Regions from separate parts of the Musicola paradisiaca NCPPB 2511 genome, predicted to be linked through region 1. Evidence: predicted binding sites of a transcription regulator. Region 1 holds the regulator's gene; each other region holds the start of a gene.
The links. Region 1 encodes LexA, which represses DNA repair genes until DNA is damaged. Its sites were predicted from a motif close to TNCTGTATGTACATACAGNA; they were not measured.

Region 1 (4,275 bases):
GCGGCCAGGCTGACTATGGCTGGTTACAGGCTCGTTATACCTTTTCCTTCGGCCACTATTTCGATCCTGATTATCTCGGGTTTGCGTCATTACGCGTGCTGAACCAGGAAGTGTTGTCACCCAAAACCGCCTTTCAGCCGCGTACCTATCCACGTGTTGATATCCTGAATATTCTGTTGCAAGGGCGGGCCGAATACCGTGATAGCAACGGCGCCCACATCCGCGCCGATGCGGGCGACGTATTACTGTTGGCAACACAGCCGGGCATTAGCTATAGCGAGCACAACATCGACGACACAACCCCGTTGACTCGTCTTCAGTTATGGTTGGATGCGTGTCCGACGCGCGAGAATTCCCCCCTGCAGCGGCTGACGCTGCAAGCGTCTGGCAACCAGTTAATCGCCTCGCCGGAAGATACCCCAAACGCCCTTCACCTTCGCCAGCAGGTCTGGATTCACCATGTGGACATGAAAACCGGCGAGCAGCAGACCCTGCCATTGAAAGGTAATAGCGGTTATCTGCAATCCATCTACGGCAGCATCCGCGTTTGCGGTTGCGCCGATGCGAGCCGGAATTTGCACTGCGGAGATGGCGCATTCATCCAACAGGAAAAGAGTCTCACTTTACAGGCCGGCTCCGATACGCGAGCTTTACTGATCGACCTGGTCGCCTGACCTACCCAACACAAGCTAAGGCAAATAGGCGCTAAAGCGGCGCGTTTCAGTGTTTTTGCCCTGTCATGCTAAGATGGCCGCATGATCCCAAACAGGCTTCAGGGTTATTGCCATGGATTCCGTCAATCCGGACAAACTTGTCATTCAGGCCGAACAGCTTTGTCAGCAGCGCAACGTGCGTCTTACACCCCAGCGTCAGGAAGTGCTGCGTTTAATCGCACAGCAAACCGGCGCCATCAGTGCATATGACTTACTCGATCTCCTGCGTGCATCAGAGCCGCAAGCCAAGCCGCCCACAGTTTATCGCGCACTGGATTTCCTTCTTGAGCAAGGATTTATTCATCGTGTCGAGTCCAACAACAGCTATGTGCTGTGCCACCACTTTGAAGAACACAGCCATACTTCCGCGTTGTTCATCTGCGACCGGTGCGGACAAGTGACTGAACGCCAGACTGAAGGCGTGGAAGAAACGCTGCAGCAATTGGCGCAACAGTCAGGGTTCGTGATGCGGCACAGCGTTGTGGAAGCGCATGGTTTCTGCCGAGAATGCCAACAGGTGGAGTCCTGCGAACAGCGGGATAGTTGCAATCATGATCACAGCCTGATCGTGAAGAAGCGTTGAACATCGGGCAACCTACGAGGTTCAACATCGACCGTCACACATCAAAAGGGATTTTACAGGTCACGGCAGGCGCTCATCGGTAAAGGTAAACAAAAAGCGCCAGCCAGACTGTATAAGTAGCAGGAATCGGAATCAAACCGGCGAGAAAAATCAGCTCCAGTCGCCGTTACGAATTACGCCGACGGCCAAACCTTCAATCGAGAAATTCTGTTCACGCAAATCGACGACAATGGGCTCAAAATCCTTGTTCTCTGCCAGCAGCTGCACAATATTCCCCTGCTTTTTCAGTCTCTTGACCGTCACTTCATCTTCAATACGTGCAACGACGACCTGACCATTACGCACATCCTGGGTTTTGTGAACAGCTAACAAATCACCGTCAAGAATACCAATATCTTTCATCGACATACCGCTGACGCGCAGCAAAAAATCCGCGTTAGGCTTGAACATGGCGGGATCGACCTGGTAATGACATTCGATATGCTGTTGAGCCAGTAAGGGCTCGCCAGCAGCCACACGGCCAATCAATGGTAGCCCTTGATCTTCTTCTTCCATCAGCAACCGGATTCCACGAGATGCGCCGGTAACGATCTCTATGACACCTTTGCGCGCCAGCGCTTTAAGATGCTCTTCCGCTGCATTTGGCGAGCGAAAGCCGAGTTGACTTGCAATTTCAGCACGGGTCGGTGGCATCCCGGTCTGAGAGATATGATCGCGAATAAGATCATAGACCTGTTGTTGTCTGGTGGTTAATGCTTTCATCCCGCCCCCTGGTTGTTTATACAGTTTCGCTGTGAGTATATACAGGGATACCGGCAATGGGAACCCGGAAGAACGCTATTCCACGGAATTTTCTGCGAATATTCGAAGCCTCACGCAAAATGGCTCCACAGCAAGCTTCCCCACACGCTTGCGGCCAGCAAACAGGCGACAAACACCGCCGCCGAGCCAATATCCTTCGCCCTGCCGGACAATTCGTGATAGTCCATCCCGACACGATCCACAACCGCTTCTATCGCACTGTTGACAAGCTCAAACAACACAATCAACACCACCGAACCGATGAGCAACAACCGCTCAATCGTTGAAACCGGTAGCCAACACGCAATAATAATCGCGGCGAGAGTCAGTAGCGATTCTTGACGAAATGCCGCTTCGTGCAGCCATGCCTGTTTCAATCCTTGCAACGAGTACCCTGTTGCTTTAACGAGCCGGGTGAACCCCGTTGTTTTATTCATACTTGCTCCACCTGTAATTTGTGATTGAACGCAATTTTAACGTGCCCGCACGAACGTATCACCACAGATATCCTGTCGGGTTTCTGGTATCCTTTCGGCGCGTTGCTAACAGGAGGCTTCTGGTTGTTATGTCAGGTTGGCGTAGAATTTACTATAAATTACTGAATATTCCCCTTAAATTCCTGGTGAAGAGTAAAGTTATTCCCCAGGATCCCGTTGCTGAACAACAGTTGGATCCGTCCCGGCCGATTTTCTATGTGCTGCCCTACAACTCCAAAGCGGATTTACTGACTCTGCGCACCAAATGCCGCGAGCTCGGTTTGCCGGATCCGCTGCAGCCACTCCATATTGATGGCAAGACGTTGCCAAGTTACGTCTTTGTCAATGACGGCCCGCGCGTGTTCCATTACTACGTCCCGAAAGAGAAATCGATCAAGCTCTTTCATGACTACCTGGATCTGCACCGTAATAATCCGGATCTGGATATCCAGATGATTCCCGTGTCCGTCATGTTCGGACGCTCACCTGGCCGCGAAGGCCAGCAGAATCAGGAAACGCCACATTTACGATTGCTGAACGGCATCGAGAAATTTTTTGCCGTTTTGTGGCTGGGACGGGACAGTTTCGTGCGTTTCTCAACGCCGGTATCCCTGCGTTATATGGCCACAGAACATGGTACTGACAAGACCATCGCCCACAAGCTGGCTCGCGTAGCGCGGATGCATTTTTCCCGACTACGACTGGCAGCAGTCGGCCCCAGACTGCCCGCAAGGCAGGATCTGTTCAACAAACTGTTGTCGTCCAAAGCAATAGCTAAAGCCATCGATGATGAAGCGCGGGTAAAAAAGATTTCCCACGAGAAAGCGCAACAGAACGCGATTACCCTGCTGGAAGAAATCGCCGCCGATTTTTCTTACGAAGCGATTCGCCTTTCCGATCGCGTCCTGAGCTGGACCTGGAACCGGTTATATCAAGGGATTAACGTCCATAACGCCGAGCGGGTCCGCCAGCTGGCTCAGGACGGGCACGAACTGGTGTATGTTCCTTGTCATCGCAGCCATATGGATTACCTGCTGCTTTCCTATGTGCTTTATCACCAGGGGCTGGTGCCTCCGCACATCGCGGCGGGCATTAACTTGAACTTCTGGCCGGCCGGGCCGATTTTCCGCCGTCTCGGCGCTTTCTTCATCCGCCGAACCTTCAAAGGCAATAAGCTCTATTCCACGTTGTTCCGCGAATACCTGGGCGAACTGTTCACCCGCGGTTATTCCGTAGAGTATTTTGTCGAGGGCGGCCGTTCACGCACGGGGCGTTTGCTGGAACCTAAAACCGGCACGCTGGCGATGACGATTCAAGCCATGCTGCGTGGCGGAACCCGTCCCATAACACTGGTTCCTATCTACATTGGTTACGAACATGTGATGGAAGTGGGAACCTATGCCAAGGAATTGCGCGGCGCTACCAAAGAAAAAGAAGGGTTCATACAGATGGTGCGCGGCCTGAGTAAGCTGCGTAATCTGGGGCAAGGGTACGTAAACATCGGCGAACCGCTATCGCTGACCAGCTACCTCAACACCCACGTACCGCAATGGCGCGACGACATCGACCCGATCGAGCCGCAGCGGCCAGTCTGGCTGACGCCGACCGTCCAGAGCATCGCCGCCAGTATCATGGTGCGAATCAACAATGCGGCAGCGGCCAATGCCATGAATTTGTGTTCAACCGCCTTGCTGGCCTCTCG
Region 2 (4,275 bases), 1.3 Mb from region 1:
CAGTTCGCGTTGTCGGGTGTCTTTCATCGCTAAAGAGTCGCTTCCTGTGAATTACGTAAAAATAACGCTTATATAACCGCCAGTTAACATAAAGTGCTGGCAACGGTTAGGTTGGCGTCATGTTACCGCGACAGCGTGTCACTGCAAAAGAAAAGCCAAAGCCAGATAGGGGGGTTGATCAATTTTTGCGGGAGAGTACGCAGAGCAGAGAGCGCGATATCCCGGAAGCACGAGCCTCCGGGAGGGGGCGGTTATTTGTCGTTCAGGCTGTCCAGATAGCGTTCAGCATCCAACGCGGCCATACAACCGGTGCCGGCAGATGTAATCGCCTGGCGATAGTTGTGATCCATGACGTCGCCGGCGGCGAAAACGCCAGGAATGCTGGTCTGGGTAGCGTTGCCGTTGGTGCCAGATTGCACCTTGATGTAGCCGTTTTCCAGCGCCAACTGGCCGTTGAAGATCGCGGTATTCGGGCTGTGGCCAATAGCGATGAAGACACCGGCGATATCCAACTGTTCGGTGGCGTCGCTCTGCGTATTGCGCAGGCGCACGCCGGTAACGCCCATGTCGTCGCCGATCACTTCATCCAGCGTGCGATAGGTGTGCAGTACGATGTTGCCGCTGTCGACTTTCGCCATCAGGCGGTCGATCAGAATTTTTTCAGCGCGGAAGCTGTCGCGGCGATGAATCAGGTGCACTTCGGCGGCGATGTTGGACAGGTACAACGCTTCTTCCACGGCGGTATTGCCGCCGCCGACGACGGCGACTTTCTGTTGGCGATAGAAGAAACCGTCGCAGGTGGCGCAGGCGGAAACGCCCTTGCCTTTAAAGGCGTCTTCAGAGGGAAGCCCTAAATAACGTGCGGAAGCGCCGGTTGCGATGATTAGCGCGTCGCAGGTGTATTCATCGCTGTCGCCGAACAGGCGGAATGGGCGTTGTTGCAGATCGACGCGGTTGATGTGGTCGAAAACGATTTCGGTATTGAACTTGACGGCATGGTCATGCATGCGTTCCATCAGCAGCGGGCCGGTCAGATCGTTCGGATCGCCGGGCCAGTTTTCGACTTCGGTCGTGGTGGTTAACTGGCCGCCTTTTTCCATGCCGGTGATCAGCAGCGGTTGTAAATTGGCCCGTGCAGCATAGACCGCGGCGGTGTAACCGGCCGGGCCTGAACCCAGAATCAATAATTTACGATGTTTGGCAGTGCTCATGAGTTCCTCAATTCGTGTGAACGGACGATGGCAGCGATTGTAAGGAAATTACTTCGGTAAAAAAAGTGTAGTGGAATGTTGTTGGCTATTTGTCTAATCGTTACAGGTTATTGGAATACCGTGGCGCAATCGGGTGCCGGATCTTTGCGTTAAGGGGGACGTGCGATGCGGGAAAAACCAGTCAATTCAGGGAGGAAAGCGTGAATCTGGCACTTTCTCCTGATTTTAATTGTTTTGCTTTGACAATCGGCTGTAGTTTTGCGAAAACATCCTTGGAAGAGGAAATTTTTTGTATGTGAATAGTTGAATGCTCCGCTTTTCATCAGCTTTTATCTGGATGGAAACACAGTGCCGCTTTTTGTGGAACGCTGTTTTAACGCCGATGCGCCGACGACTGACGGGAACGCTATTGTACAACAAAAGGCAGGGGTCTTCTTTAGGGCAGCTCTGGTACATGAGGTTGGTCAGAGACAGCAATTAAGCAGGGAAGGATGAAGAGAGACAACAAGAATGGTAGACACGAAGAAACGTCCGGGAAAAGATCTTGACCGCATTGATCGCAATATCCTGAACGAACTGCAAAAAGATGGTCGTATCTCCAACGTGGAGCTCTCCAAACGGGTTGGTCTTTCACCCACCCCGTGTCTGGAGCGTGTTCGTCGACTGGAGCGGCAGGGCTTTATTAATGGTTACACTGCACTGTTGAATCCGCATTATCTGGATGCATCATTGTTGGTGTTTGTGGAAATTACGCTGAACCGCGGCGCACCGGATGTGTTTGAACAGTTCAATGCCGCCGTGCAGAAGCTGGAAGAAATTCAGGAGTGTCATCTGGTTTCCGGTGATTTTGACTATCTGCTCAAAACCCGCGTGCCGGATATGTCAGCTTACCGCAAGTTGCTGGGTGAAACGCTGCTGCGCCTGCCGGGCGTCAACGACACCCGCACCTATGTGGTGATGGAAGAAGTGAAGCAGAGTAACCGGCTGGTGATTAAAACCCGCTGACGGCAGGGATGCATAATCCGGTAAATTTAGCTACACTCCTGTGAATATATACAGCATGCGCCGGGGCACCCTCGGCGCTTTGTTATGGCACATTTGCAGGAACCTGGAGATTGGCTTGAGCCAGGAATACACCGAAGACAAAGACGTGACGCTGAAAACGCTCAGCGCGGGTCGACGCTTATTAGAAGCGATGCTTATCGTGGCAGCGCTGTTCGCCGTTTATCTGGCGGTCGCGCTGCTGAGTTTCAGCCCCTCGGATCCCAGCTGGTCGCAAACGGCCTGGCATGAACCGATTCACAACCTGGGCGGCGGGGCCGGCGCCTGGCTGGCGGATACCTTATTCTTTATATTCGGCGTGCTGGCGTATGCCATACCGCCGATAATGCTCTCCCTGTGCTGGGCGGTTCACCGGTCACGTAGTCATGAGCACATCATTGATTATTTCACCCTGTCGCTGCGCCTTATCGGGACATTGGCGTTGATCCTGACATCCTGTGGGCTGGCCGCGTTGAACGTCGACGACATCTACTATTTTGCTTCCGGCGGCGTGCTAGGCAGTTTGCTCAGCAGTTCAATGATCCCCCGATTTCACAATATCGGCGCCACCATGATCCTGCTGTGTGTGTGGGCGACCGGCTTGACGTTATTCACCGGTTGGTCGTGGTTGACCATCGCCGAAAAGATTGGCGTAGCGGTCATGGGATGCCTCACGTTCTTTTCCACCCGCCGTCGCGACGATGACTATCATTACGATGAAGCGGATGACGACGCGGTGCCGGATGATACGGTCGATGTTGTTCACGCCAACGAACCCGAGACTGACCGGCGTGACGAGACCGATGATGTACTGTTCTCTGCGCCCGGCATTGGCGCGGCGGCGTCCGCAGCGGTGCAAGCGCAGGAGACGGAGAATAAGGCTCGTCCCGATGAAAGCACGCCGCGGCCGGACGTTCCGCTCCCAGTCATCGCGCATGATTCGGCGCTGAGCCCGGCTGATGCGCCGTCTTCAGCCGAGGTACCGCCATCGCCCGCCACAGCATCGGTTGCGCCGTCCGCGTCGATGCAACCGGCGTATACGGTGTCGTCCGTGGTGTCGGCGGCGTTGGCCGCCAAAGCGTCGTCTGAGCCGGCGCAGCCGCCTGCGCCGTCGTTCAATGAACCTGCGCCATCGTTCAATGAAGTCGCAGACTGGCACCCGCTCAGCGTGCAGCCTGAGGATCGCATCTCTCGTGTCGCTGCATCGGCGGCACCCGCTTTTGCCGTTCCTGAGCCGGATTCTGCGGTGACACCGAAAACCAATACGTTGTTTACCCCCGCCTTTACAACGGATGAAAACGAAAATCCCCAGGTGAAACGGGGGATGGGGCCAGAGTTGCCGCGTCCAAATCCGGTGCGTATTCCTACCCGCCGCGAATTGGCGTCCTACGGTATCAAACTACCGTCCCAGCGTCTGGCAGAGCAGCAGGCGCGCGAGGCGGAACGGCATACCCACGCAACGCAGGACGAAACCTCAATCGACCTGCCGCGTGACGCTGATGTTTCGTCAGTCGCCGAAACCGTGGCGCCTGACAGAATGTTCGATAGCCAGCCCGCGTTGGATGATGGCGAACCGTTGGATAATGACGAACAACAGGTACTGATCCAGGAAGCCGAATTGCGTCAAGCGTTTATGGATCAACAACGTACCCGTTATGGCGAAGAGTACGCGGTAGCGGAGGAAGATGAGGATGCATTAATGCAGGCGCGTCTGGCCCGCGATTTCGCCGAACAGCAGAAGGTTCGCTACGAAGACGAGACGCCGCCGCTAGCTAGCGATGTTACGACGACGGCCGCGTGGCGACAGGCGCCGCCGGTGGCTGCTTCTGCGCCGGAATCGTCTGTAGAGGATGAGCCGTCTTCGGCAACAACCATGAATGCACGCGGCGCCTTCGCGATATCGCCGTTTGCCGATCTGGTGGATGAAGGCCCTGCCGAACCGCTGTTTACCTTGCCTGCTCAGGAAGAACCGGATAACGAGGCTCCACCGTTTGCCCCTGCCGTTTCAGCGGCGGCGTCGGCA
Region 3 (4,275 bases), 1.7 Mb from region 1:
GTTGCGACTCTCCCATCGCCCAATTGGTGCAAAATTATCCTATCAAGTCCCGCGCTGTGGTTTCTCATATCCGGCAGGCGAATCGCGGCGAAGTCACGCTGGAGAATACCCATCCGTTTACCCGTGAACTGTGGGGACGTAACTGGACGTTCGCCCACAACGGCCAGTTGAAGGGCTACCGTAGTCTGAAAACCGGCAATTTCCGGCCGGTAGGTCAAACGGATAGCGAATATGCCTTCTGCTGGCTGCTGCATCAATTGTCTCAGCGTTATCCGCGTAAGCCGACGTACTGGCCGTCAGTGTTCCGTTACATTGCTTCGCTGGCGGATCAGCTCAGGGAGAAAGGGGTATTCAACATGCTGCTGTCGGACGGTGATTTCGTGATGGGGTACTGTTCGACCCGTTTGCACTGGATTACCCGGCGGGCGCCGTTCGGCAAGGCAACGCTGCTTGATGACGATGTGGAAATCGACTTTCAGCAACAAACCACGCCTGACGACGTGGTCACTGTGCTGGCGACATTACCGCTCACCGGCAATGAAACCTGGCATGCGCTCATGCCAGGTGAGTTTGTCTTATTTCGCTTGGGCGAACGCATAGTGTGATGCGGGCGGACTGGCCGGTATGGTTTTGTTGTTGATCACATACTGGCCGTTCGCCACCGATACTGCGGGCGGTTGATGGGTTAGGTTGAAAAAGGCATAACCCGGCTGTAACTGCGACCAGAATTTGTAATCCACCGAACGGCTGTGACGCTTCATGTTTTGCTCCGTCATCCGGAACGGATAAATAGCGATATCCACTTTCTGTTGACCGTTGCGCAGCGCCTTTTCGACATAGGTATAGATTTCGTCGATAGACTTGTTGGTCATCGCGTAGCAACCGATGGACACGCATTCGCCGTGGATCATCAGATAACGGCCGGAATACCCCTGAGCGCGATCGTATTCGTTGGGAAAGCCGACATTGATGGCGCGATAGTAGCGGCTGTCGGGTTTCAACTGACGTAAATCCACCTGATAAAACCCTTCCGGGCTTTTGAAATCGCCTTCGGTCTTCTTCGGCCCCAACCCGCCGGAAAATTTGCAGATGGGGTAACTCTGCACCAGACGATAGTCATTCCCTGATTTGCTATACAGTTCCAATACCCGCTCTTCCTTGAAAATCTGGATATACACGGGTGAACCGATGGCGGACTGCTGCGGCTGTTGCAGGGGCTGTTGTGTCGTATTGGTCGTTACCGGCGCGGTTTGAGCGGCATGGCTGTTGATGGCAACGGAAGGCAAAAAAAACAACATCGCAAGCGATAGTGCGACTTTTTGCATTATGAATCCTGGATGGCTGGAGCTGTTGTTATATACGGTATGGTCCGTATTTCCCTTACCTACCCGAAAGAGCCGTATTTTCAGTGGAAACTGTGTCGGTTTTATCCGGCGGACGCCGCTCCGGGTGTGTAGCGTTGCCACATTAACATTGCCTCTTGTCTGATTCAAAGCGTAAAAAGCATAAAAAGCCGGTCTGTTTAGCCATCGATGGAGCGGGAGGCGATACGTGCTTTTTTCCCGACGGTATGTGCCGGTTTGGGGCGGTTTTTCGGTACGACTTACCTACGAGCAATAGCGTCTCTCCGGCGTTGGTTGTGCCTTGCCGCCTTAGCAATGAGGCTGTATATTTATACAGTTTTCAGGAGGGGCGATGCGCAAAATCATTCATATCGATATGGATTGCTTTTATGCGGCAATAGAGATGCGGGACAACCCGCGTCTGCGCCATATTCCTCTGGCGATTGGCGGTCGAGCCGATCGGCGCGGCGTGATTAGCACCGCCAACTATCCGGCACGCCGTTACGGCGTTCACAGCGCGATGGCGACGGCTACCGCGCTGCGGTTGTGCCCTCATCTGACGCTGTTGCCCGGTCGGATGGACGTGTATAAAGCCGTTTCGTATCAAATTCGGCAGATCTTCGCCCGTTATACCTCGCTGATCGAACCCCTGTCGCTGGACGAAGCCTATCTGGATGTGACCGACAGTACGCAATGCAGTGGTTCCGCGACGTTGATCGCCGAAGAAATCCGTCAAACGATAGCCAATGAATTGCAGTTAACCGCGTCCGCAGGCGTTGCGCCCATCAAGTTCCTGGCCAAAGTGGCGTCGGAGCAAAATAAGCCCGACGGGCTGTTCGTGATAACACCGGCGCACATGGAGCCGTTTCTGCTGTCGTTGCCGTTAGCGAACATTCCTGGCGTGGGTAAAGTGACCGCAGGGCGTTTGGCCGAGCGGGGGCTGCACAATTGCGCTGATGTGCGGGGTTATGCGTTGGCGGAGTTGCTGAAGGAGTTTGGCAAGTTTGGCCGGATACTGTGGGAGCGCTGCCACGGGATTGATGAACGCCGGGTTTCCCCCGAACGTTTACGTAAGTCGGTCGGCGTGGAAACCACGCTGGCCCAGGATATTCATGACTGGCCGGCCTGTGAGGCGTTGATCGAGCGGTTGTACGCTGAACTTGAGGCCCGTCTGCGGCGCGTCCGGCCGGATCTGCATATCGCCCGACAGGGGGTAAAGCTGAAATTCGATGATTTCCGGCAGACGACGCAGGAGCACGTCTGGCCGAAGCTGAACAAATCTGATCTGATCCGGCTGGCGCATCAAACCTGGCAGCAGCGTCGGGAATCGCGCGGTGTTCGGTTGGTGGGGCTGCACGTTTCGTTACTGGATCCCCAGTTGGAACGCCAGTTGGTGTTTCAATGGGAGTAGTGCGAAGGGGAGAGACATCGTGCCCATCAGCCAGGCACGATGTTGCATTGAGGCGAGAGGCGCGTTGATTAACGCCGTTCCGGGATGGCTTTCAGCAGTGCGGTGAGCAATTGCCAGTACAGCGCCACACTGGCAATGTTGACTTTTTCATCGGGCGAATGCGGGCCGGTAATCGTCGGGCCGATCGAAACCATATCCATTTCCGGATACGGCTTCTTGAACAGACCGCATTCCAGCCCGGCATGAATCACCATGATATTCGGGGTTTTGCCGAACAGCGTCTGATATGTTTCGCGTACCAGTTGCATGGCCGGGGAGGTCGCGTCCGGCTTCCAGCCCGGATAACCGCCTTTGGTGACGGTTTCCGCACCAGCCAGACGGCCCAGCGACGTCAGGACGCCGACGACATACTCTTTGCCGCTGTCGATCAGCGAGCGGATCAGGCAGTGAATCTCCGCATGGGTATCATTTAGCGTAACGACACCCACATTCAGCGAAGTTTCGACGACGCCTTTGAAATCATCACTCATACGAATAACGCCGTTCGGCATGCTGTTGAGCAGCGCGATTAATCGGTCGCGGCTGTCGATATTCAGCACGGCCGTGCCGTTTTCCGTCGGCTCCAGTTTAATGTCGATATTTTTCTCTACGGCGCCCAGCTCCAGTTTCAGCGTGCTCAGATAATGCTGAACCGCCGTTTGCAGCGATGCGACGTTGTCGGCCGCAACCGCCAGCGTGGCGGCGCCTTCGCGTGGAATGGCGTTGCGCAGGGTTCCGCCGTGCAGATCGACAATGCGCAGATCCAGCGCGATGGCTTGTTCGGCGAGAAAACGCGCCAGCAGTTTGTTGACGTTGCCGAGCCCAAGGTGAATATCGCAGCCGGAATGGCCGCCTTTCAGTCCCTTAATGGTCAATGTCAGTGTTTGATAACCGGCCGGGAGCGCTTCGCGCGTCAGCGGCAAGCGGGTTTTGAAATCGATACCGCCCGCACAGCCAACATAAACTTCGCCCTCTTCTTCGGAATCGGTATTGATCAGCATTTCACCCTGTAGCCAGCCCGGTTGCAGGCCGAAAGCGCCGTCCATGCCCGCTTCTTCCGTCATGGTCAACAGCACTTCCAATGGGCCGTGTTCGACGCTGTCGTCAAACAGAACGGCCAGTGCCGATGCCATACCGATACCGTTGTCCGCACCCAGCGTCGTGCCGCAGGCTTTGACCCATTCACCGTCAATCCTGGGGGTAATGGGGTCAGTGGTAAAATCGTGGACAGTATCGTTATTTTTCTGCGGCACCATATCCAAGTGTGCCTGCAGAACAACCGGTTTGCGGTTCTCCATTCCGGCGGTGGCCGGTTTTCTCAGCAGGATATTACCCACTTGATCTCGCTCGGCATGGATACTGCATTCCTGGGCCCGAGCGAGAATATAGGCGGCGATCTGCTCTTCATGATAGGACGGATGCGGAATCGCGCAGATGCTGGCAAAAATGTCCCACAGCGGCTGTGGGGAGAGTTGGGATAAT

Region 2: DPA2511_RS11620 (DNA translocase FtsK 4TM domain-containing protein) is a predicted target of LexA. The motif match lies at 2,253-2,272, and genes of this name have one in related genera.
Region 3: dinB (DNA polymerase IV) is a predicted target of LexA. The motif match lies at 1,663-1,682, and genes of this name have one in related genera.

Annotation. Positions count from the first base shown of each region.
Region 1 covers NZ_CM001857.1:3,942,774-3,947,048, forward strand. Annotated here, with positions in the region: gene DPA2511_RS17415 (pirin family protein) at 1-674, shown strand, start outside; gene zur (zinc uptake transcriptional repressor Zur) at 787-1,296, shown strand; gene lexA (transcriptional repressor LexA) at 1,447-2,058, opposite strand; gene DPA2511_RS17430 (diacylglycerol kinase) at 2,169-2,534, opposite strand; gene plsB (glycerol-3-phosphate 1-O-acyltransferase PlsB) at 2,663-4,275, shown strand, end outside.
Region 2 covers NZ_CM001857.1:2,638,105-2,642,379, reverse strand. Annotated here, with positions in the region: gene cydD (heme ABC transporter permease/ATP-binding protein CydD) at 1-27, opposite strand, end outside; gene trxB (thioredoxin-disulfide reductase) at 252-1,211, opposite strand; gene lrp (leucine-responsive transcriptional regulator Lrp) at 1,722-2,216, shown strand; gene DPA2511_RS11620 (DNA translocase FtsK 4TM domain-containing protein) at 2,332-4,275, shown strand, end outside.
Region 3 covers NZ_CM001857.1:1,040,614-1,044,888, forward strand. Annotated here, with positions in the region: gene DPA2511_RS04740 (class II glutamine amidotransferase) at 1-605, shown strand, start outside; gene dpaA (peptidoglycan meso-diaminopimelic acid protein amidase) at 576-1,325, opposite strand; gene dinB (DNA polymerase IV) at 1,696-2,754, shown strand; gene pepD (beta-Ala-His dipeptidase) at 2,823-4,275, opposite strand, start outside.